DNA from 2 places in the Brevibacillus sp. AG genome. Region 2 is predicted to be linked to the other one. Evidence: riboswitches for the same ligand, from Rfam matches in the RefSeq annotation. Region 2 holds a riboswitch; the other holds the start of a gene.

Region 1 (11,942 bases), 340 kb from region 2:
GCGTAAGTGGTGGCGTCATATTCTCCCGTTTTCGATCAGCTACATCTCTTAAGCGCCCCGCAATCGCGAAGTTCACTGAAGGGTAGCCGTATGTACGTAAGATCGGAAATGCTTCTGTGTAGTAACTCTCATACCCATCGTCAAACGTAATCAAAACAGCATTCTCAGTCGGTAAGGTACCCGTCTCCATAAATCGCAGGAACTCATCCAACGAAATCGGATTCAGGTCGTTATCATGCAAAAATTTCATGTGTCGGGCAAATTGATCAGGAGCTATGACATACCGCTGATTCGATTGATCCGTGACATGATGGTACGTCAAAACCACAACCTGATTGTTATACCACTTTTTCGTTTGAACCGCTGCTTCTTCAATTAGTGTGACGTTTGGCTCAGCATTTTTTGTCTCACTTATGCTTATAGACGTATCCACTTGGGGAAAAGGTTGCACTTCTTGTTTATTCTTTTTTTCCAGAAAAGATTCGCCTAACAACCCAATAGCCACTGCAAAAAACAAAAAAGTAAGAAACACGATCAGGAAGAGCCTTCTGTTCGGCAAAAAAACCCCTCCTCTACTTCCTCACTAGGAGATTCGACACAGTCCTACAAATTCCTGTGCAACAATTGGCCCAATAATTGGATGACTTTGCTCCTAAAATGAAAAAGAGCCCAGTAGCAACACCAGGCTCTTTTTATGTCATTCATGTTATTACAGTTGAGCAGCCTCTTGCTTCAGGATTTCTGCCTTGTCTGTTTGCTCCCAAGGAACATTCAGGTCATTGCGTCCGAAGTGGCCATATGCAGCTGTTTGTTTGTAGATAGGACGACGCAGGTCGAGCTGCTTGATGATACCAGCAGGACGCAGGTCGAAGTGTTTGCGAACCAATTTCACCAGAGCTTCTTCGGAAATCGTACCTGTGCCGAATGTATCTACTGCAATAGAAACTGGTTGTGCTACACCAATTGCGTAAGCAACTTGTACTTCGCATTTGTCTGCGAGGCCAGCAGCCACGATGTTTTTCGCTACATAACGAGCTGCGTAAGCACCGGAACGGTCAACTTTTGTCGGATCTTTACCGGAGAACGCACCACCGCCATGACGAGCATAACCGCCGTAAGTATCTACGATGATTTTGCGGCCAGTCAAGCCAGCATCCCCTTGTGGTCCGCCAATTACGAAACGGCCAGTTGGGTTGATGAAGTATTTGGTATCAGCGTCCAAGAGTTCAGCTGGAACAACTGGTTTGATTACGTGTTCAACCAGATCTTGCTTGATTTGCTCCAGAGTTGTTTCAGGAGCATGTTGGGTAGAAATAACGATTGTATCGATACGAACTGGTTTGTCGCCATCGTACTCAACGGTTACTTGTGTTTTTCCGTCAGGACGGAGGTAAGCAAGTGTTCCGTTTTTACGTACTTCAGTCAGACGACGAGCCAATTGGTGGGACATGCTGATTGGAAGTGGCATCAGCTCAGGTGTTTCATTGCAAGCAAAACCAAACATCAAACCTTGGTCACCAGCACCAATTGCTTCGATCTCAGCGTCAGTCATTTTGCCTTCGCGTGCTTCCAATGCTTGGTCTACACCAAGTGCAATGTCAGCGGACTGCTCGCCAATTGCAGTAATAACACCGCAAGTGTCAGCGTCAAAACCGAATTTCGCACGGTCATAACCGATTTCACGAATGGTTTCACGAACGAGCTTTTGGATATCTACATAAGTGTTTGTAGTGATTTCTCCTGCTACGAGAACCAAACCAGTAGTTACGGAAGTTTCGCAAGCTACGCGAGCGTTTGGATCTTTGGACAGGATCGCATCCAAGATGGAGTCGGAAATTTGGTCACAAATTTTATCCGGATGTCCTTCGGTTACAGATTCGGATGTAAACAGACGACGACCTTTTTGCAAAGCCATGAGAAAATACCTCCTTTGACCTCATACAAATAGTGTGGTAGCCGAGTCAGGATTTTATCTACGTAAACGCAAATAAAAAACCCTTTCCATTTTTTAGGAGGAAAAGGTTTGAGCGTTTTTTGCTTCCTTCATCCTCTTATCGGCCAGAACAGATGTCCGTTCTGCTGGTTAGCACCGCTCTAGATCGGTTGCCGGGCTTCATAGGGCCAGTCCCTCCGCCTGCTCTGGATAAGAGTATCCATTACGGATAATAGAATAATTGTTTTTTTCAGAGATGTCAATAGGAAAAAATTTACTTATATTTGATAGGCCTTAGAAAGTACCACTACTACCTCTGCACGAGTTGCCCTTCCATTCGGTTTAAAGGAAGAACCGTAACCACTGAGCCAATTTCTAGATGTCAAAGCTTCAATGGCAGGAGAAGCCCAATGACTCGTTGGCACATCCTGATAATTCGAGGTACCACGGTTATACATTAAAACATCACGTGCCCGCGCGATCATGACCGCCATCTCTGCACGCGATATCGGCTGATCCGGCTTCATTTCATTCTTCGGGTACCCTTTCAAAATTCCTAATTGATAGGCTACACCTAGGTTGTGATACGCCCAGTGCCGCTTTTTCATATCCCGGAAGGTCGTGTTTCCTGTATAGGTAGTCGCTACCTTGGAACCGGTCGCACGCATCGATTTAAGCAGCATCGTCGCAAACTCTGCACGGGTCACTGCCTGATTCGGCTTGAACGAAGCATCATTGAATCCATTTACAATATCGCGAGAGCTAAGTCTGACGATCTCTGAGCGCGCCCAGTGGTCCGAAATATCTCGATAGCCCGCTATCAATTTCTGCTGCGTCACCGTGAGTCGGTACGAATCATATTTGAACGAAGTACCACTATTGAGACGTACATAGTATTTTCCTGGCTGCAAGCGCAAACCGATAACTTCATTCCCACTATTGGAAAGCTCGGCTACCTCGTTCGTCGAAGCAAGCGCATAGTTCATGTTTCGATCGCTGTAGAGTGCGAAACGAAAGCCACTATCCACAGGAATATACGGCGCTCGGAATGTCACATATGATTCGCTATTGACAGTAAATTGGAACCAGTCGGGATCAGCTGCTGTCGGAATTGTTCCTGACATCACTGTCCCACCGCTTAACGGAGACGCTTTTTGATAGGTATCATTCGGCTCATTGAAATCTTTTTTAACTGGCGTGTACCCCAAATCCAGCTGGTATTCGCCATTGACTGCATTCCGCGAATACTCGCTCACACGGATGTAATATTTACCCGGGGACACCTCTTTACTGACCCGCTCTGTCGGATTGACCCTTGTCCCATTATCGTATAGAGGATCCCAGACTACTGCTTTTTGACCAGGCGCTTGTTTGCCAAGACCCAGCAACAGATCCACTCTCTTGTTGTCAGGGCTTACAGTGACATCTAAATGCCCGTACTCGCGAACATAGTAAGAGAACCAATCCTGATCGCCTTCATCATGAAAATTGCCTGTTACACTGATTTGGTTCCCTACAAGCGGTCTGGCCGTTTCTTGTGTATCGTTCGGTTCATTTCGGTCAGGGTTGATCGTAAATTTACTCGTCAACACGTAGTTAAAAGCGTTGTTGACGCCTCCATTGCGCATTAAGCGGATGTTCATACTTCCTGCCTTGACCGGGACCGTTATCGTATCGCCATTCCCGAAGTACTGTGTAATCGGTTGACGATTCTCAGGGTAAAAGGTAGCAGCCATCGCCGAAGAAATACCCGATGTTACTGTAGCCGTAAAGCTGACCTTTCCATCGTAAGGGATGTCCATCTTCAGCCAATCTACGGTATCTTTTGGACCCAAATTGCCGCGTATTTGTGACTCAATCGGAAACGCCTTCGCTTTGGAAGGAGAATCATTCGGTTCTAAAAAGTCGTAAGAAAGTGCCGTTTTCACTGCTTTGTTGACATCTAACAAGCCGTATCCAGTCTTCCGATCCCATCCTTTCTCCCCCAAGTCAGTAGCCGTTTGATAAAGCAATTGCCTCACATCAAATGGACTGAGATTAGGGTGCCGAGCGAGAATAAGCGCAGCTGCACCAGCTACTTGCGGTGCCGCTGCTGAAGTACCACTAAACGAGCCGTATTTTCCCCCTAGCTTCGTTGTGTATACATTCAACCCAGGAGCCACCAAATTCAGTTCCGGCCCCGTATTTGCCTGAGACAAGACTTCATTGTTACTCCTCACAGCCCCTACCGCTACCACTGTTGGATAGGCAGCTGGATACGCCACACGGCTACTTTCATTACCACTTGCTGCAACCAAAACGGCTCCACTTCTCTCCGCTCGTTGTACAGCAGCTGCCAACGACTTGGAGTAAGCCATACTGCTAACGGACATCACAATAACTTTGGCACCACGATCCAAAGCTACATTGATACCTTTTGCAATCAGTTCTTCATCCGATGACGCCTTGCTATTCAAGATTTTAATCGGTAAAATCTTGGCATTCCAAAGAACACCTGAAACACCGATATTATTATTTCCACTAGCAGCAAGAACACCGGCTACTTCTGTGCCGTGCCCGTTGTCATCCTGTGCTGACTTCCCAGCATTGACGAGATTCACACCAGGTAAAAGGTTGCCCTTTAAATCAGGGTGTTTATAATCTACCCCAGTATCCAATACAGCAATAATAATTTGCTCATTGCTATTTACGGTTGGCCAAGCTTTATCTGCTTTAATTTGACTTAGATGTAGCTGGTTGGTCAAATAGTAGTCATTGGATGCCGGAGGTGCTGCTGCGAAGACTGATTGGTTGTTAGCCATAATGAGCGTGACCATTAATGTAACAGTCACTGACATGTTCACTGATCTTTTCATGTAAAACAGTCCTTCCTTCTCTCCCCTGCAAAAGTAGCAGTCTAAAAGGAATTCAGGTATTTGTAATCTGGTCTTTAGCATAGCGGATGAAAAGGGGGACACGCAACCCTCATTCTCCAATATTTGGGACATTCTCACAGAAGAAAACCCTTTTCACCATCGGCAAAAAGGGTTTTCTCCTTACTGTAACAAACCTTTATTGTCTTCTACTTCAGGTGCTACCTGAGCTTTTTCTTTTTTTCGTTGTTGCGCTTTCGGAATAAAGGCAGTCAGTTCCGCAATATTTACCGCTTCTTTTTTAAAGGAAGAGGAAGGAATATCGAACGCCCACACGCGATGGCTGTTCGCTTCTACCTTCATGTTTTCCAACGTGAAGTGTACGCGTGCTACCGTATCGCCAGCTTTATCATGAACAATAATTGGCACTTCGGTAAACTCCAGACGTTTTCCTAATCCGTTACGGAAAGCAACGATAACTTTCAAGCCGTTATCTTCACCAGGCTTGATATCGAGGACTTGCAAATCTACTTCGCCCTCTGCAATGGGGTTCTTCTCTTCAGCCTGTTGCAGATACTGCTCCGACTCATCTGCACTCAGACCCCAGTTATAATTTTGGTTATCCTCTACTCCGTGCTTTTTTGGCTTGATAAAAGTCAGCATCAGAGGTATTTCTTTTTCAGGGATACGGTCGAACTCATCCCAACGGAACATAAATTCCATCGGGCGACTGGACATTTCTCCTACTGGTCCTGAGGAAATCAGGTCAAACGTTTTTTTCGCGACCTCTTCTCCGTCCTCCGTAACCAAAGTCAACGGAAGCTTTTGTAGCAAAACACTGCGGTCTGTCGCATTGCGAATGTAAACAAGAACCAGATAACCATCATTGGTAACCTGCGTGAAGAACGGAATAATACCGACTTCGTTACGAACAACCGGAGGCATTTCATCATGCGCGTATTGCAATAGCTCCTGCTCAGCGTCATCCAATTGATTTTCCCAAGGACCATTCATCACCAAAAACAGTTCCTTCGAGTTCACACGGTTCGCAGATTGTTGCGGATTATCCAGTCCAGATACACCCAGATAAAACTCTCTATGAAGATTCTCATGAATATCTTCGCGTACTTGCTCCAAGCTCTCTTTGGAACCAAACCAATTTTCCAATAACCAACTCATATAGCAACCTCCTCTTTCCCATCCCTAAAAAATGTGCGATCTACTCTACAGAAAGCGCCCATCTTTTCAGGTCGGCATCAGGCTTTTTCACAAATTTAGGTGGGAATACAATCAGCCACGGACGGCTGTTTCCAGGCTTTACACGAATGGAGCTTGCATCCAGAGAACCTGTCGCAACTACATCTCCATCCGAATCCGAAATCGTAAATTTGAGTTTTTCCGGATGGTAATCATGGTTGAGACCATTTCGGAAAAGCATGGCTACTACCAGGTTCCCTTCCTCGGTCTTTCGGATGTCAAAACCCGTTACTTCCACCGTATTAATAGGAACTAACGGCAAAGACTGTGTCAATGCTTCCAGACGATCCTTTTGACGATCAGTCATGCGCTTCTCCATTTCAGGATCAAGCTCCAGTGTACGAGGCCAAACATGTGAATTTCTGCCGGCCTTCATTACCACTTTCCAACGGCTAAAGGTGAAATTGTCATGCAAATAGCTTTCTTCCGGGAACAAAACCTCCCATGGACGGCTGGAATGCGGTGGAATAGCCTCCATATCTGACAAATCCACTCTCATCCGCGCAAAAGGCTTGTCGTCCAGATAAATCGCTAATCCTACGTTTTTAATACGCACAGGTTTATTTGTGGCGTTGCGGAAAAACATAGCGACAGTCATTCCGTTTGGCTGTGGAATCATACTGAAGCCTGTTACGCTAATCATGCCTGGTACCATCTCAGGCAATTCAGCTTGCAAAAAGCGGAGAGTATACTTTTTCTCCGAATCCAGCTCACTTTCCCATATCGGGCTCAACGATAGCTCAGTTCGAATTTTCTCAGCCTTCGTAGCAGACTTTTCTGGTCCACCATTGCTATCCATTTCGACTTCGTTGCTAGTCATGGAAGCTAAATCAATTGTCGACTCTTCCTGAATCTCCTTTTTCAGATCCTCCAGGGAGCGCTTCTGTTGATCTTTACCTAACAAATTCTTCATAAAAGAAAACATATGATACCTCCTCACACGTCCGGGCACGAACGAAGCTTCTCTTATCATCATAAACTTTTTAGACTAGCCCATGCAAATTGGCCACTCAAAAAATCAAGCTCCTTGGGGTACGCTCACTTTCCAACGCGACAAATCTGGTGCTTCCTTTAGGATGCTTGACGGCGGAAAAATAAACACCCATGGCTTGCTGGTATTTGCATTAACAGTCAAGCCGTCCAGTTCAAATAAGCCTTCTGCCACTTTATCTCCACTGGCATCAAACAGCGCCAACGGCAATTTTTCCAGGGAAAGGGTCTGCTGCGCAGAACCGTTGCGTATCAGAAGCATGACATGAAGATCGCCTTCTGACGAACGCCCAAGCTGTACACTCTGGATATTGACCTCTCCCTCTTTTAATGCAGGAAGATTCTTGGCTAACTGAATCAAGTAAGTTTTCTGTTCTTCAGATAGCGCCTTAATCCAGGATTCCTCTAGCTCCAATTGGTGTGGCAGAACCATTTTCTTCTCCGCCAATTCAAAAGCAATTTTCCAATTTGCCAGAAGAACATCCACTTTCAGGAAGTGTTCTCTATCAAATACAACCGACCACGGTCTTGCGGAACGTGGTGGAATTTCCCCGATCTCGCTCAGATCAAATGTCTGGCGGGTAAACAACTCCTGATCACCGAACAGTACCACCAGTGTCGTCTCATTCAGCTGCACAGGTTCATCAGAACTGTTCCGGATGAACGCTGTTACTTCAATCCCTTCATCATGTGGAACAAGAGCAGTTCCTGCCAGAGAGATATTCCCCGCCTGCAATGGAGTCAGTTCTTGAGCCATAAAGGAGAGCGAATACTTCTCCTGTTGACTAAGCTTATCTTCCCATGATTCATGCAGGGAGAGCGTTGTGATGACGCCAGAAGTTGCATCCTGTACCTGACTTTCTTCTTGATGTGACTGTGCGGTATCAGAAGCGGACAAGATCGATTCCTCCTGAACCTGCTCTTGTACCTCTTTCGCTGTTGGTTTATTCCCCATTAAATTCTTCAAGAAGGATAACATATCGTCGCTCCCAACTTTTCTCTACATCTATATACAGTTTGCATTCGTCATCCACTATAGCATAGTGACATCCTTTTGCAACATAGAAAACTTGGCATTACAAACAGCAAATATACGGCTTGTGCAACCATAGAACAGAGCCATTCGTAATAGTAGTTATGTTAGGATACCCGTATGAAGCAGATGATGTCAAGGAATGGAAAGGTATCCTTACTTCATAGCTCGGCACCTATAAGATGTTAAAGTTTACAATATTATTCAACATTGCTAGAATATAAGTGTCTAAACAAATAACTTGGGGAAGCACCATTTGCCAACTGACCAGCTCAGTTGGTCTTTTTTCTATTATGGGGATAAACAATATACGTACAAAAAAATAAAGGACCTGCCTGTTACTGGCTGGACCTTCAGATTTGATTACCACGTTTCCTGTTTACATAAACGGAGAATTACCTAATCGCTAATTGTAGTTTCCAATCCAACGTCTCTCGAATGCCATCAGTTAAACTTGTTTTAGGCACCCACCCTAATTTATCCATAATGTGAGAATTAGATAAAACAGAATGATTAATGTCACCTAATCTGGAATCTACATAAACAGGTGCTCCCTGTCCACTTAATAAATTGTTAAACAGGTTGTACAGCTCGTTTAAACTTGTAGAAACTCCTGTGGAAACATTAAAGATTTCTCCATCTCCTGCTTGCAGTGCAAGTACATTTGCTCTAGCGATATCCTTTACAAACACAAAATCACGCGTGGTGCTCCCATCTCCATAAATAATCGGTGATTCTCCTCTGCTGAATAAATCAGTGAAAATAGAGACGACACCGTTTTCTCCATTTGAAGACTGCCTTGGGCCATAAACATTGGCATATCGTAAAATAGTAAAATCGATACCATAAAGTTCATGATACATCCTCAAATATTCTTCTGATGTCTTTTTCGTTAAGCCGTACGGAGAAACTGGCTTCAGCGGATGACTCTCTTTAATAGGCAATTCGATTGGCATTCCGTATACAGCAGCTGTCGAAGCAAATATTACTTTTCTTACTTGATGCTTTCGAGCTGCTTCTAAAAGATTGAGTAGCCCTGTTAAATTGACCTGAAGATCCGTAATGGGGTCTCTTAAAGAATTAGGTACGCTAACTTGCCCAGCCTGATGTATTACAATGTCAAACTTTTCTCTAGAAAAGAGCGGATGTAAATCATCTCTAATATCTTGTTCAATGATTCGAACGTTCCTAGTGAGATTCCCCTTATTCCCTACGGATAAATTGTCCAACACGACAACGTGATGTCCACACTCAATTAATTCATCTACAATATGGGAACCTATAAAACCTGCCCCTCCAGTTACGAGTACTTTCATTAAAGTCTCCTCTTCACACATTTGTGACGGCTTCTATCTTCTCAATAATTAACAGGAAATTTACTGTCACCTTTTTTAACCTTTGCAGGCTTTTCTCGTCCTTCTGCTTTGGTTTTATCAAGCAAGACAATGATCGTACGTAACATAATGATTATATCTAGCAGAAGAGAGTAGTTTCTAATATAATGCAAGTCATATCGCAGCTTATCCTCAACATCCGTCGTGTACTTCCCCATAACTTGGGCATATCCCGTAATTCCAGGTTTTACAACATGTCGGTATTCATAGGATTCGAACTGTTGGACAAACTGCTTAGTAAAATATTCTCTCTCCGGCCTTGGACCCACAAGTGACATATCACCTATGAGTACATTAAACAATTGAGGCAGTTCATCAATTCTGGTTAGTCTCAATAACCTTCCAACCCGTGTAATTCGAGAATCGTTTTGCTTAGCGATGATTGGTCCCGTATGTACTTCTGCATCTTCTATCATTGAGCGGAATTTATAAATATGAAATTCATTTCCATGCTGACCGATTCTATTTTGCTTGAAAATGATCCTTCCTTTTGGCTCCTCAAACTTGATCAGAAAACTCACGAAAAGAAAAATTGGGGATAAGAGCACCAAAAAAAGAAAAGAGAAAATCATATCAAAAACCCGCTTGATCAATCGCTGGTCAGCAGGAAGACCAAATGGCTTGACTGCTAGGACCATCGTGTCATCAAGTGATGTGATAATCGATTTAGAAAGCAGCAAATCATATAAGGATGGAACAACATATACGATCTTATTCTGTTTCATAGCTTGGTAAATAATCTGGGCTTTCTTTTCTTCCAATAATTCTGGGGTTATTATGACGGAATCTACCTTATTCATTTGTGCAATGATTTCTTCTAGGCTTTGATCAGGCTGAACATGTTTCCACTTTATAGCACCGAGGAATGACATGTCGATCTTTGCAAATTCAACCTGTGAACCAATTAGCAATGTTGTACCTGCTTTATAATCACGTTTACATTTCGAATAAATAAATTTCCATCCTGACAGTAATCCAATCATAAGAAAATAAGAAATTACTATGACAGATCTCGGCAGCGCAAACTCACGAAAAATAAAAGAAGCAGCCATTGTTAAGAACGTAATGAATGTAGTCGCAACGAAAATACTTCTGACAACATCCCATATGCTTTTTCTATTTAATGTATAAAGCTCATAGACTGTTAGAAAAAACAAGCTAATCAAAAGAATCCAAGGTGCAAGCGCCAGAAACGATTCCCAGTTTCTAGCTGTAATATTTTCATACCTCAAGAAAAAAGCCAGAACATATGTTAAAAAAATGATGAACAAGTCGACCGTTAACAAAATAAACTTGTCAATGCGTCTATCCAATATATTAAACATAAAAAAACCCCTAACAATATCAATTGCTAGAGGTATTTTAACATACTTACTGTTTTCCAAACATCACACATTCATATGTCTATGTCGATTCTTAGGATTTTTTAGGCTGATTTATTAAGAGTTGGTCTTCTTCCACATCTCTTAACGGCTTTGCTGGATTACCGACAACAATCTTCCCAGAGACTACCTGTTTAGTTGCCACGCTTCCTGCCCCAATGACTCCATCTTCCTCCACAATCAGTCCAGGTAACAGAGTGGCATTTGCTCCTACCCTGCCGCCTTTTCGAATTGTACACCCTTTAAAAGCAGAAAATCTTTTTTCCGTACGTCCAATATAGTTATCATTACTTGTTACAACACCAGGTGCAACAAACACATAGTCTTCAATCGTAGAAAAAGCAGTGATGTATGCATTTGTCTCAATCTTGCAATATGCGCCTACGCTACATTCGTTTTCTATAGCCACTCCACGGCCGATAATCGTTTGGCTGCCTATTGTTACCTTTTCACGAATTGTAGCAAGATCAGCCACGAATACTTCATCTGCCAGTTGCGCATTCACGTAAACAATTGCACTGGTTCCAATTGTACAACGATTTCCGATCACAGTTGGTGGATGATCTGATTGCGCCTTTAAGATCGATCTTGCAGCACGCATAGGTTTTTTTCCAATTACAACATTGTCATGTATTTGGCATCCTTCGCCGATTTTCGTGCCTTTGTAAATGATAACGTTATGACCGATAGATACATTGTCACCAATCTCTACATCTTCTTCAATGATGCAGTTATAACCGAATGTAACATGATTCCCTAATTTCGCTTGCGAGTTGATAAATGTACTCATATGTTGGTCACCTTCCATTTTTGATTAACTCCTCCATCATAACTGCCAAGGTCTCTGCCTGATTCTCGCGCGAAAATTGTTTCGAAACGATATCTTTTCCTGAAATGCTAGACACCGAAAATTCGCCGTACGCAAGCTTACGTATTACCTCAGGTAGATAGTGCTCACCAGTTTCCTTGATATTCCCATATACACCTAGATTGAAACGCTCCAAAAAGTTAAGAAGTTCTCCTCGCACTGTAGTAATAATCAATTTTTCATGTAACAGATAGTCAAACAATTTGTTTGGAAGTGCCCCTTCAAACAAAGGA
Region 2 (11,942 bases):
CGAGTCAATACGGAACATTACTCCAGGAAAAAGTAAGAAGAGTAGGGACGCGATGAAAAAGAGATATTTGGTTGTAGCACTTATTTTGCTATCGTTCGTTTCACTTTTTATTGGCGTGAAAGATATATCTCCGTGGGATTTGTTCAATCTCACAGATGACAAAGTGCAAGTGCTGTGGATTAGCAGGATTCCGCGTTTGATCAGCATTATCATCGCAGGGATCAGCATGAGTATCGCCGGATTGATCATGCAACAGCTGACCCGAAACAAGTTCGTTTCTCCGACGACAGCAGGGACAGAGGACTCCGTTCGATTCGGAATATTGGTTTCACTCTTGGTGTTCGCTGATGCGAGCTCATGGGTGAGGCTGCTCGTTGCTTTTGCATTTGCTCTCTTTGGAACCTTTGTCTTTATGAAGATTCTTGAAAGAATCAAATTTAAAGACTCTATATTCATCCCGTTAGTGGGACTGATGTTTGGAAACATCGTCGGATCCATCACGACGTTTTTCGCTTATAAGCATGACCTGATGCAAAACATGTCTGCTTGGTTGCATGGAGATTTCTCCACCATTATGAAAGGCAGCTACGAGCTTTTGTACATAAGTATTCCGCTGGTGATTATCGCTTACTTGTATGCGAACAAGTTCACCATTGCGGGAATGGGTGAAGAGTTCGCCATCAACCTCGGGTTGAACTACAAGCATGTCGTCAACATTGGATTGGTCATCGTCGCTTGTGTAACGTCGGTAGTCATTCTCACGGTAGGGACAATCCCGTTTTTGGGGCTGATCATTCCCAACCTGGTTACGATCTACCTGGGAGATAACCTGAAAAAAAGCTTATCTCATACCGCTTTGCTTGGCGCGGTGTTTGTACTTGCTTGTGATATCCTGGGACGCCTCATCATCTTCCCATACGAGATTTCCATCGGCTTGATGGTTGGGGTCATAGGCAGCGGGATATTCGTGTACTTACTCATGAGAAGAAAGGCATATGAACAATGAAAGCGAAGATAGGTGCCCTGTCGATTGTGGCCATTGCTTTGATAGCCATTTTTATGATGATTGACGCCGGTGGCAACTGGGATTATGTCCTTCCTCGGCGGGCTAAGAAAATTCTTGCCATCATTTTAACCGGTTGCATCATCGCCTTCTCTACGATGATCTTCCAGACAATCACGAACAACCGAATCTTGACGCCTAGCATCATCGGCCTCGATTCGCTCTATATGTTCATCCAAACATTTGTGATCTTTGTGTTTGGCTCCACTCATTTCACCTTGATGAACAACAACGTGAACTTTCTGATCTCGACAGGTGGGATGGTGCTTTTCGCAGGCTTGCTCTACAAATTCCTGTTTAAGAGGGAAGGGGAAAATATTTACTTCCTGCTCCTCATCGGATTGATCTTGGGCACATTGTTCAGCAGTTTGTCCACGTTCATGCAAGTATTGATTGATCCGAATGAGTTTCTGGTTGTGCAAGACCGAATGTTCGCCAGCTTCAACAATGTAAAAACAGACCTGTTGATTACGAGCTTTGTTCTGGTCATCGGAATCATGATTTACTTCTGGCGATACATCAAGTACTTGGATGTGTTATCACTCGGTCGGGATCAGGCGATCAATTTGGGGATTCCGTACGATTTTGTCATCAAGCGGTTTCTCGTCGTCATTGCCATTCTCGTATCGATCGCGACAGCGCTCGTTGGACCGATTACCTTCCTTGGACTGTTGGTAGCGAATCTCGCCCATCAGTTTATGAAAACCTATCAGCATAAATACTTGCTGCTGGGCTCGGCTTTAATCAGTGTGATTGCACTGGTTGGCGGTTTGTTGATTGTGGAGCGTGTACTAGCGTTCTCCACGACGCTCAGTGTCATCGTCAACTTTATTGGTGGGGTTTACTTCATCTATCTTCTGCTAAAGGAGAATAAAGCGTGATAGAAGTCCGGAATGTCACAAAACAGTATGGTAGCAAAAATGTCGTGGAAAATGTCTCAGTGAAGATTGCCAAGGGGAAAATCACGTCTTTTATCGGACCCAATGGGGCCGGAAAGAGTACGCTGCTATCGATGATTAGTCGCCTGTTGACCAAGGATCAAGGCGAGGTTTTCATTGAGGGTCAGGAGATTGGACAGACAAAGAGCAGTGAGCTGGCAAAGAAAATCTCGATTCTCAAGCAATCGAACCACATTACGGTGCGGTTGACGATTCGTGAGTTGGTCAGCTTTGGTCGCTTCCCGTATTCACAAGGCAATTTGACAAAAGAGGATTGGAAGTATGTAGACGAGGCTATCCAATATTTGGAGCTCACGGACATTCAACACAAGTACCTCGACCAGTTGAGTGGAGGTCAGCGTCAACGCGCTTACATCGCGATGGTTGTCGCTCAAAATACGGAATACGTCCTCTTGGATGAGCCGCTCAACAATTTGGATATGAAGCATTCCGTCCAGATCATGAAAGTGCTGCGACGTCTGGTAGACGAAAGGGGCAAAACAGTTGTCATTGTCATTCACGATATCAACTTCGCTTCCGTCTATTCGGATTATATCGTCGCTCTCAAGGATGGCAAGGTCGTGAAGGAAGGCACTACAGACGAGATCATCACACGACCGATCTTGAAAGATGTCTATGACATGGATATCCATATCGAAGACATTGAAGAAAATAAAATCTGTGTCTATTTCGCGTAAGCTCCATCTTCCTATCGTTAAAATTTTGATGGCCTGCCGGGGGTTTCATCAGCAAGCTATCAATAATTTTATATACTTTTACATTCTATATAGAGGTGAGAGAAGTGAACAAAAAATTACTCATGCTGTTTATGGCAGTACTGTTGGCTGTATTCACAGCTGCATGCGGCTCCAATAACGCCGCTCCTGCAACACCTGCGGCAGACGCAACAAAAGCACCTGAAGCTGCACAAACATCCGAAGACGTTACGATCAAGCATAAATTGGGTGAAGCAAAACTGAAAAAGAATCCAAAAACCGTTGTAGCATTTGACTACGGTGTTCTGGATTCCTTGGACAAATTGGGTATCGAAGTAGCGGGTGTTGCACAGTCTTCCAGCATCCCTGCATACCTGGAAAAGTTCAAAGATGCGAAATACACAAACGTTGGTGGCTTGAAAGAGCCAGACTTTGAGAAAATCAATGCAATGAAACCAGATGTGATCTTCATTTCTGGACGTCAACAAGATGCTTACGAAGAACTGAACAAAATTGCTCCAACCATCTTCATGGGTGTAGACAATGCGAAGTACATGGAATCTTTCAAAGAGAACATGAAAACATTGGGTACCATCTTCGGTAAAGAAGCACAAGTAGAAGAAGAGTTGGGCAAAATTGATGCATCTATCAAGGAATTGAATGCAAAAGCAACGGCAAGCGGCAAGACTGCTCTGATCGTTATGGTTAACGAAGGCAAGCTGAACGCTTACGGCGCTGGTTCCCGTTTTGGTATCCTGCACGGTGAATTCGGATTTACGCCTGTAGACAAAAACATTTCTGTAGAAAACCATGGTCAAAGCGTTTCCTTTGAATATATCGCAGAAAAAAATCCAGACTACCTGTTCGTAATTGATCGTGGTAACGCGATTTCCAAGAATAAAGAAGTGTCTACTTCTACACAGCAAACTGTAGAAAACGACCTGATTAAGAACACGAAAGCATTCAAGACTGGCAACATCATTTACCTGGATTCTAGCAACTGGTACTTGTCTGGTGGCGGATTGGTATCTACCGCTGGCATGGCAGACGAAGTTCTGAAAGAAGTTAAGTGGTAAGAGGCTAGAAAAGAAAGTGGCGACAGCCGAGGGGAGTAAGACATTCCCTGGGCTGTCGCCTTTTCATTTTTTTGAACGTGCTGATTTATACCCGGGGCTCCCGTTTTGCAAACTCCTGTAACATCCCTCTGATTTGTTCTACCAATAAAGCAGGTGCCTTCTTAGGTGAACCCGAGTCAAACGGTGGCTGGGGATCGTATTCCAAAATCAATTGGACTCCTTTACTCATATCTTCTCCCAATTCCCATGCAACTAATTGGAGGGCCATGTCGATACCAGAGGAAACACCGGCCGCTGTAACGATTTTGCCCTGACGAACGACTCTTTCCTCTGTTGGAGTGGTTCCAAGGGATTGGAGCAGTTCGAAGGACCCCCAATGAGTGGTGGCTACAGCTCCATGTAACAAGCCTGCGCCGCTCAAGATCAGAGAGCCATTGCAAACAGACGTAGTCCATTTCGTTGTTTCATGTATGTGGCGAATCCACTGTAGAGTTTCTTCGTCATTCATAGGGGTTTTATAATTGGGCGGACTGCAACCGGGAACTACAAGAATATCAGCGGACGTAACTTCAGAGAAGCTGTAATCGGCATGTAAATAGCCCATATTGGAGTCAAGCTTGATTAACCCTTTTTTCTTAGCGACAAACTTCACTTCACATTTCAGCGTAGCAGCGAATACATCGTATGGACCAATTGCATCTAAAGCGGTGATGCCGTCGAAAAGCAAGATGGCAACCTTCATGATGATCTCTCCTTTGAAATGGGATATTTTTCTTGCAAACAAATACTAACATACATATACAGGGTATATGTATGTCGGAGTTGTGACTAACTGCAAGTAGGTATAGCAAAAAGCCGGTTACACCATAAAACGTGGTGAAAACCGGCTTTTTGCTTGCGGAATCTAACAATTATCTGGCTCCAACCAGCTTGCGCTCTTCCGTGTAAACAGGTTGGGTAGTGTTTTCGTTTGGTTGCTTTTGATCCACAGCATGAGACAGCTCATAAGGGAGGCAGAGCGGTACACCCGTGCGAGGATCAATTAGAATGTCTGCTTCGATGTTGAATACCTTACGCAGCATCTCAGGCGTCATGACTTCAGCAGGGCTTCCCTCAGCGACAACGGTACCGCGAGAGATTGCAACCATGTGCTGTGCATAACGGGTTGCGTGGTTCAAATCGTGGACGACCATGACGATCGTACGATTTTCTTCGTCATTCAGCTTTTGTAGGAGCTTGAGAACCTCCAACTGGTGAGCCATATCCAGGAAGGTCGTAGGTTCATCCAGGAACAGGATGTCTGTTCCTTGCGCCAGAGCCATGGCAATCCATGCGCGTTGGCGCTGACCGCCGGATAGCTGGTCAACCGGACGATCATGGAAATCGGACATGCCGGTCATGGAGATAGCCCAGCTTATGATCTCTTTGTCTTCCTTGGTCAAAGAGCCGAAGCCTTTTTGATGGGGGAAGCGGCCATAGGTAACGAGCTCAGACACGGTCAAGCCATCGGGTGCGGTTGGGTTTTGCGGCAAAATCGCCAGTTGCTTGGCGACTTCCTTGGTCGATTGCTGGTGGATCGATTTTCCGTCCAAAAATACTTGTCCGCCTGTTGGCTTCATAATCCGGGCGAGAGTTTTGAGGATCGTCGATTTACCAGAACCGTTTGCACCGACCAGTGCAGTGATTTTTCCAGAAGGAATGCTGATGTTCAAGTCTTTGACAATGGAAAGCTCACCGTATCCGATGTCCAGCTTTTGCGTGTATAAGCGCTCCACAATGGGCCAACTCCTTTTTAAAAAGTATGTACGTATATAATCAACCGTAGTAATGATAATCATTTTCACTAAGTTAAAGTATATAACGTAATGAGGTCAAATTCAATAAGTAAAAAGCCAACCTGCTCACATGCGTGAACAAATTGGCCTTGGGTTAACAAATGATTATCCAGTGTTAGTAGGTGATATGAGCGATGATCCCTTGTTCGTCGTCCAATACCAACTCGATACCGGCGGAATAAGGGTTGCGCTGCATCTGGGTCTCCAGATAGTAGCGAATCGCTTCAATCATATTCATCTCGATGAAGATTTGTTGGCGATCCATCCAGTCTACTTCAGCAGAAAAGCCGTATTCTTCGTCCCACATCAGTTCGACGGAGATGTCTTGTGGCTTCAACTGCTTTTTGTAGGCTGCGTGAATACAGATCGCATTAATGATATCTTGTTCGGAAAATGTTATCTTTTCCATGCGTTCAGTTCCTGTTCTTTCTCACGCTTGGTTTTGAAGTAAACGATCACTTTACGGATCAGGATAATCACAGCGAGGATCGCCATCAGGTTGATCATGAAGCCAAGGATGGAGCCCAGGATACCCATGTCACCGAACAGGGATCCGAAAAGCAAACCAGCCAGACCACCAATCATGAGACCTTTCATGAATCCACCGCTTTTGCTTGCTGTAGCAGCAGGAGTTGTTGTTGTACCTTTATTTGTTGAAGCATTTACATTTGTATCTGCTTTGTTAGGTGTTTGCGTGTTCGTAGGAGCCGTATTAGAGTTGAAGGATTTTTTCCCGGACTTATAGCCTTTCGCGTCGGCATGATCAATGAATCCTCCGGCCGGAGCGAGTACGAGCATTACGGCAACCAACATCATGATGAGTTTTTTCATGTTATTTGAGTAGCCCCTCTCAGTTTAATGACTTGTATATATAAGTCTACATGAATATCAGACGAAATTCCAACGAGCTTTCAGTGGCGATCGGTCTAAATACCTACAAAAAAGCCCCTGACAAGCGATCATGTCAGGGGTTCTTCGTTTTACGCACTCTTTTTCAGTTTTCGGGCTGCCCAGTTACCCAACGATTGAATGAGCTGGACCAAGACGACGAGAATAATGACGGTAATGATCATGACTTCGATGTCCCATTGCTGATAGCCGTAGCGCAAGGCGAGATCGCCAAGCCCACCAGCACCGACTGCGCCCGCCATAGCAGTAGCGCCAATCAAGCCGATCGTCGCAATCGTCAGGCAGAGGACGATACCAGGCCGTGCTTCACGCAGCATGATGCGAAAAATAATCTGCGTCCGGGATGCGCCCATCGCTTGGTATGCTTCGATAACGCCACGATCGACGTCATGCAGGGCCGTTTCCATCAAGCGTGAGATGTAAGGCGAGGTATAGACGATGAGCGGCACAATTGCTCCTTCAATCCCAATCGAAGTGCCCACGATCAACTCCGTAAAAGGAATGATCGCAACCATCAGGATAATAAAAGGCAGCGAGCGCACAATGTTGATGATCGTATTCAGGGTGTGATAGATGATTTTGTTCGGGAAAAGGTGATTCGCCTGTGTGATGACTAACAAAATCCCGAGCGGAATCCCGATTAATGTCGCAATGAATAATGAAAACCCAACCATGATGACGGTTTCTTGCAGGGATTGTCCGAATACCGGAATCATTTCAATCAAACGCTCCATTAGCTCCGTACCTCCTCTGGTGACACAATATCTACGCGGTAGACGGATTCACGCAAGAAGCGAATGCCATCCTGAATGGCCTGGTCTTCACCAGAAATGTGCAAAAGCAAAATGCCGAGTGCCGTTCCCTTAATGGTCGTAATAGAGCCGTACAACAGATTGGTGCTAATCGGAAAACGTGCAGAGAGTGTTCCTAGAACAGGATCGAGAGCGGCATCCCCGCGAAAGGCAACGCGAACAATTTTGGAAACGGGTCCGGTTTCTTTTATCTTGGACAAAATCTCCTGTGGTACCTGATCGTCGAAAACCGTTTTGATAAAATTACGGGTCGTTTGCTCTTGCGGATTGCTGAAAACATCCAGAACAGAGCCTTGCTCGATGACGACACCGTTTTCCATGATGGCTACCTGGTCGCAGATTTTTTTAATGACCTGCATTTCATGCGTAATGAGCACGATGGTCAGGTTGAACTTTCGATTGATGTCGAGCAACAGCTCTAGAATCGATTCAGTCGTCTGCGGGTCGAGAGCAGAAGTCGCTTCGTCACAGAGCAGGATTTCCGGATCAGTCGCAAGTGCACGAGCGATACCCACCCGTTGCTTTTGTCCACCGGATAGCTGAGAAGGATAAGCGTTTGCTTTATCAGACAAGCCAACCAAGCCGAGAAGGTCTTCTACCTTGCGTTTAATGACATCTTTGGGGACGCGATTCATCCGTAAGATTTCCGCCACATTGTCAAAGACATTATAGGAAGAGAGCAGGTTGAAGTGTTGAAAAATAATCCCGATCTTTTTGCGAGCTTGCCGCAGCTCTTTTTCCTTGAGGGTCAGCATGTTCTGGCCATTGACGATCACAGAACCGCTGGTCGGCTTCTCCAACAGGTTGATGGTGCGGAGCAGGGTACTTTTTCCCGCTCCGCTAAAGCCGATAACCCCGTAGATTTGCCCTTTTTCCACCTGAAGGGATACGCCCTTCAATGCTTCTACCTGCTTGTTTCCTACTTGATACGACTTATGAATATCGGTTAGCTGTATCATAACGAGTTCTCCTTGTTGTTCTTGATGTTCCTGGCGTCGATCTTACCAGGACGGCAGTACAGCTCCTTCAAAACGTTCGTCGATGAATTTTTTCACTTCTTCCGAACGGTAAATGTCCACCAGCTTTTTGACAGCAGGGTTGTCTTTGTTGGTTTCGTTGACTGCCAAGATGTTTACATAGGGAGAGTCAGCCGTCTCAGCGAAGATCGCATCTTTTTTCGGGGAGTAGCCAGCTTCCATTGCGAAGTTCGTATTAATCGAAGCGACTTCTACGTTGCTCAACGAGCGTGCCAGGAAAGCAGCCTCCAGCTCTTTGAATTGCAAATTTTTTGGATTTTCTACGATGTCCAGTGGTGTTGCGTTGTCGCCCACGCCATCTTTGAGCTTAATCAAGCCAGCTGCCTGATAGAGCAGCAGGGCGCGTGCTCGGTTGGTTGGGTCGTTTTGAATGCCGACAACGCCGCCTGCCTGGATGTCCTCGACTTTTTTATGCTTGGTGGAGTACAGGCCCATCGGGTACGTGACGGTTTTTCCGATCTCGACAATTTTTGTTTTATGATCTTGATTGAACTTCGCCAAGAATGGGATGGTTTGGAAGCTGTTTACATCGAGATTTCCTTTATCGAGAGCTTGGTTCGGCTGTACGTAGTCGTTGAAAACGACGACTTCGACTTCAAGTCCTTTGCCTTTGGCGACTTCTTTCACTTTGTTGAGAATCTCTTCGTGCGGGCCGCCAGTGACGCCCACTTTGAGTGAGGTTTGTTCAGCAGCAGTGCCACCGTTAGCAGGAGCAGCTTCTTGTTTACCGCCGCAAGCCGTTACGAGCGATGCAGCGAGCAGTAGTGTAGTGAGCAGTAGACCAGTCTTTTTCATGAAAATACCCCTTTTCTCTGGATGTAAGATGGAAAAGAAAAAAGCCTCTTCCGACAGAAGAGGCGAAAACTGCGAGTATGTAACCACACTGCAACAATACCTCTCTTATCTGTCGGAATAAATTCCGCTGGATTTGGCACCGTATCGTTTGCGATAGGTTGCCGAGGTGTCATAGGGCCAGTCCCTCAACCTCTCTTCATAAGAGAATGTGCTATGAAATTATCATTCCAAACATTGTGGTTAATTCTTATTTGGATAGTTGGATTATAACGACTGATTTTTTAGGTGTCAACTGTTTTTGCAAACGAATGACTTGGTGGAAAAATGCGAAATTGATCTAAATACGAATATTCTATTGAAGAATCAAAAAATCATATGTATAATGAGAGCGAATGAACCCGATACCAGCTATCGCAGGTGATGACATGACTCTAGTGGACTCCAATGAAACCAGAAAAAAGCTGTCTGCCATCTATAATGAGATAGCAAAAGAGTTGTTCGGATTTGGAACGACTTTGCTCCGAGTCACGATTGAAAACCAGATGATTACGTTCCAAGCCAAGCATCGCCGCTCTCCGCGCTCACAAGCGTTGGAAGGAGAAGCGCCGGCCCTCAAGCTCGAAGTCGATTTTCGCATGTCCCTTCTTTATAAGAAGAGACTGAGAGAGCGACTGGAGGAAGAGATGGGGTTGCCGTTGGAAGCCGTGCTACGGGACTATGATGCGCCTACGCAGTGGGCGATCACGAATGTTATTTTAGCTGAATCAGAACTGAATACCTGACGCAATCGTTCGGATTTTCTCTTTTGATCTATCTTAAGGGGAGACCGTAGACTTTGCGTAAAAACGGGTGTCACTTCTCTTTGTTTACGAAGAAAAGTGCTCTTGTTTAGAATGATACGTTCTAATCAAGGGTACTTTTCTTTTTATTGTACCACCATATTTTGTCATCAAATGAACCCAACTGGAGGAGAATTACGATGAAAAAATTACTTGCTGGAATCCTGTCTTTTTCTATGATGTCACTGGCTCTCGCTGGCTGTGGCAGCAATGATCAACCACAAGCGGGTGGGGCTGGCGGCGAAGCCAAGGGTGAGCCACAAAAGCTGGTCATCTCCACATGGGGCTTCTCTGAAGACTTTTTCCGCAAAGAAGTATATGAGCCGTTTGAAAAAGAACATAACGTGAAAATCGTACTTGAAATCGGGAACAATGCAGAGCGCCTGAACAAAATTCGCCAAGGAAGCTCCGATGTAGACTTGATCTACCTCTCTGACTACTATGCACAGCAAGGAATTGAGAGTGGCGCATTTGAAAAAATCGACCGCAGCCGCATTCCAAACCTGGATCAAATCTATGATATTGCCAAAGCACCACTGGGCGAGGAGTACGGTCCAGCTTACACGATTGGCCAATTCGGGATTGCCTACAATCCAAAGCTCGTGAAAACCGAGATCAAGGATTGGAAAGACTTGTGGAACCCAGAACTGGCGGGCAAGCTGACATTGCCAAGCATTACGTCCACAACTGGCCCGATGGTTCTCGACAGTGCTTCCCAGATAGCGGGCAGCAAAGAATTTAACGAGGATCAAGCCTTCGCGAAAATGAAAGAAGTTAACCAAGGTGTAGTGAAGTTCTACGACAAGACCTCCGAATACGTGAACATGTTTGGACAAGAAGAAATCGGCGTAGGACCGATCATGGAAATGTACTTCAAAGACATCAAAGCCGCTGTTCCGGAAGCTGTTTTCGTACAACCTGCAAGCGGCGGATATGCGGTCATGAATACGGTTAACATCGTAAAAGGCTCGAAAAACAAAGCACTCGCAGAAGACTTCATCAACTACCAGCTGAGCAAGGAAGTTCAGGAAAAAACAGCAAAAGCAAAAATCGATTCCCCTGTAAACAAAACGGTTCAACTGACAGAAGAAGAAGCAAAAGGCGTAACGTACGGGGAAGAAACCGTAAGCAAGCTGCGTATGATGGACATGAAATTCGTTAACGAGCACTCTAAAGCATGGATTGACCGTTGGAATCGTGAAATCACGCAATAACGAGCGATAGAAAAACAAGGGCGAGGGTATAGACATTTGTGGATATACCCTCATTTTCATGAGAAATGAATGTGAGGAGGACCACTCGTGCAAAAGATCATTCTTGACGTGGATACGGGCATTGATGATGCGCTTGGCATCATTCTCGCTGTGAAGAGCGGGCAATTCGATTTGGTGGGCATTACTACGGTGAATGGAAACGTGTCGCTGCGAAAAGCCACAGAAAACACGTGCAAAATTCTCGATTTCTTGCAAGTCGGCGAGCAAATCCCTGTCGTTTGTGGCGCGTCTGAACCGTTGCTGCGGCCGTTGTTTTTCGAGCATGCCGTGCATGGTGAAGATGGCTTGGGCGGTGCTCTGGCAGGTGTTCCGGTTTACAAGGAGCCAACTGCTGGCTTTGCTCCTGATTTCATCGTGGAAAACGTACTCGCTCATTCCGGCGAGATTACGCTCATCATGACGGGACCGCTGACCAATTTGGCACTGGCGGTGAAAAAATGCCCGGAGCTTGTCCAACACGTCAAGGAAGTCATTTTCATGGGTGGAGTGGTCCGCGAGCACGGGAATGTGACGCCGGTTGCGGAGTATAACATGTACGTCGATCCAGAGGCGGCCAAGGTTGTGTTTCATGCCGGATTCCCACAATTGACGCTGGTTGGACTGGATGTGACGCGAAGAGTGCTGCTGAACGAGGAGCATATTCGTGAG

The links. A riboswitch is a leader RNA that binds a small molecule or an ion and turns the genes downstream of it on or off. The one in region 2 is predicted to bind S-adenosylmethionine.
Region 1: linked by a shared signal. The riboswitch ahead of metK (methionine adenosyltransferase) and the one ahead of POF51_RS11715 (MetQ/NlpA family ABC transporter substrate-binding protein) in region 2 are both predicted to bind S-adenosylmethionine.

What each region holds. Positions count from the first base shown of each region.
Region 1 is NZ_JAQMYO010000004.1:401,407-413,348, reverse strand. Features, by position in the region: gene POF51_RS13215 (polysaccharide deacetylase family protein) at 1-559, opposite strand, end outside; gene metK (methionine adenosyltransferase) at 710-1,915, opposite strand; SAM riboswitch class I at 2,049-2,150, opposite strand; gene POF51_RS13205 (S8 family peptidase) at 2,212-4,788, opposite strand; gene POF51_RS13200 (SLAP domain-containing protein) at 4,969-5,964, opposite strand; gene POF51_RS13195 (SLAP domain-containing protein) at 6,005-6,967, opposite strand; gene POF51_RS13190 (accessory Sec system S-layer assembly protein) at 7,061-8,011, opposite strand; gene POF51_RS13185 (NAD-dependent epimerase/dehydratase family protein) at 8,461-9,381, opposite strand; gene POF51_RS13180 (sugar transferase) at 9,423-10,784, opposite strand; gene POF51_RS13175 (acyltransferase) at 10,876-11,649, opposite strand; gene POF51_RS13170 (glycosyltransferase family 4 protein) at 11,639-11,942, opposite strand, start outside.
Region 2 is NZ_JAQMYO010000004.1:59,255-71,196, forward strand. Features, by position in the region: gene POF51_RS11665 (ABC transporter permease) at 53-1,006, shown strand; gene POF51_RS11670 (iron chelate uptake ABC transporter family permease subunit) at 1,003-1,944, shown strand; gene POF51_RS11675 (iron ABC transporter ATP-binding protein) at 1,941-2,699, shown strand; gene POF51_RS11680 (siderophore ABC transporter substrate-binding protein) at 2,804-3,793, shown strand; gene POF51_RS11685 (DJ-1/PfpI family protein) at 3,879-4,535, opposite strand; gene POF51_RS11690 (ABC transporter ATP-binding protein) at 4,705-5,568, opposite strand; gene POF51_RS11695 (YxcD family protein) at 5,744-6,037, opposite strand; gene POF51_RS11700 (hypothetical protein) at 6,025-6,459, opposite strand; gene POF51_RS11705 (methionine ABC transporter permease) at 6,609-7,271, opposite strand; gene POF51_RS11710 (methionine ABC transporter ATP-binding protein) at 7,271-8,308, opposite strand; gene POF51_RS11715 (MetQ/NlpA family ABC transporter substrate-binding protein) at 8,351-9,181, opposite strand; SAM riboswitch class I at 9,284-9,386, opposite strand; gene POF51_RS11720 (hypothetical protein) at 9,607-9,963, shown strand; gene POF51_RS11725 (ABC transporter substrate-binding protein) at 10,161-11,234, shown strand; gene POF51_RS11730 (nucleoside hydrolase) at 11,322-11,942, shown strand, end outside.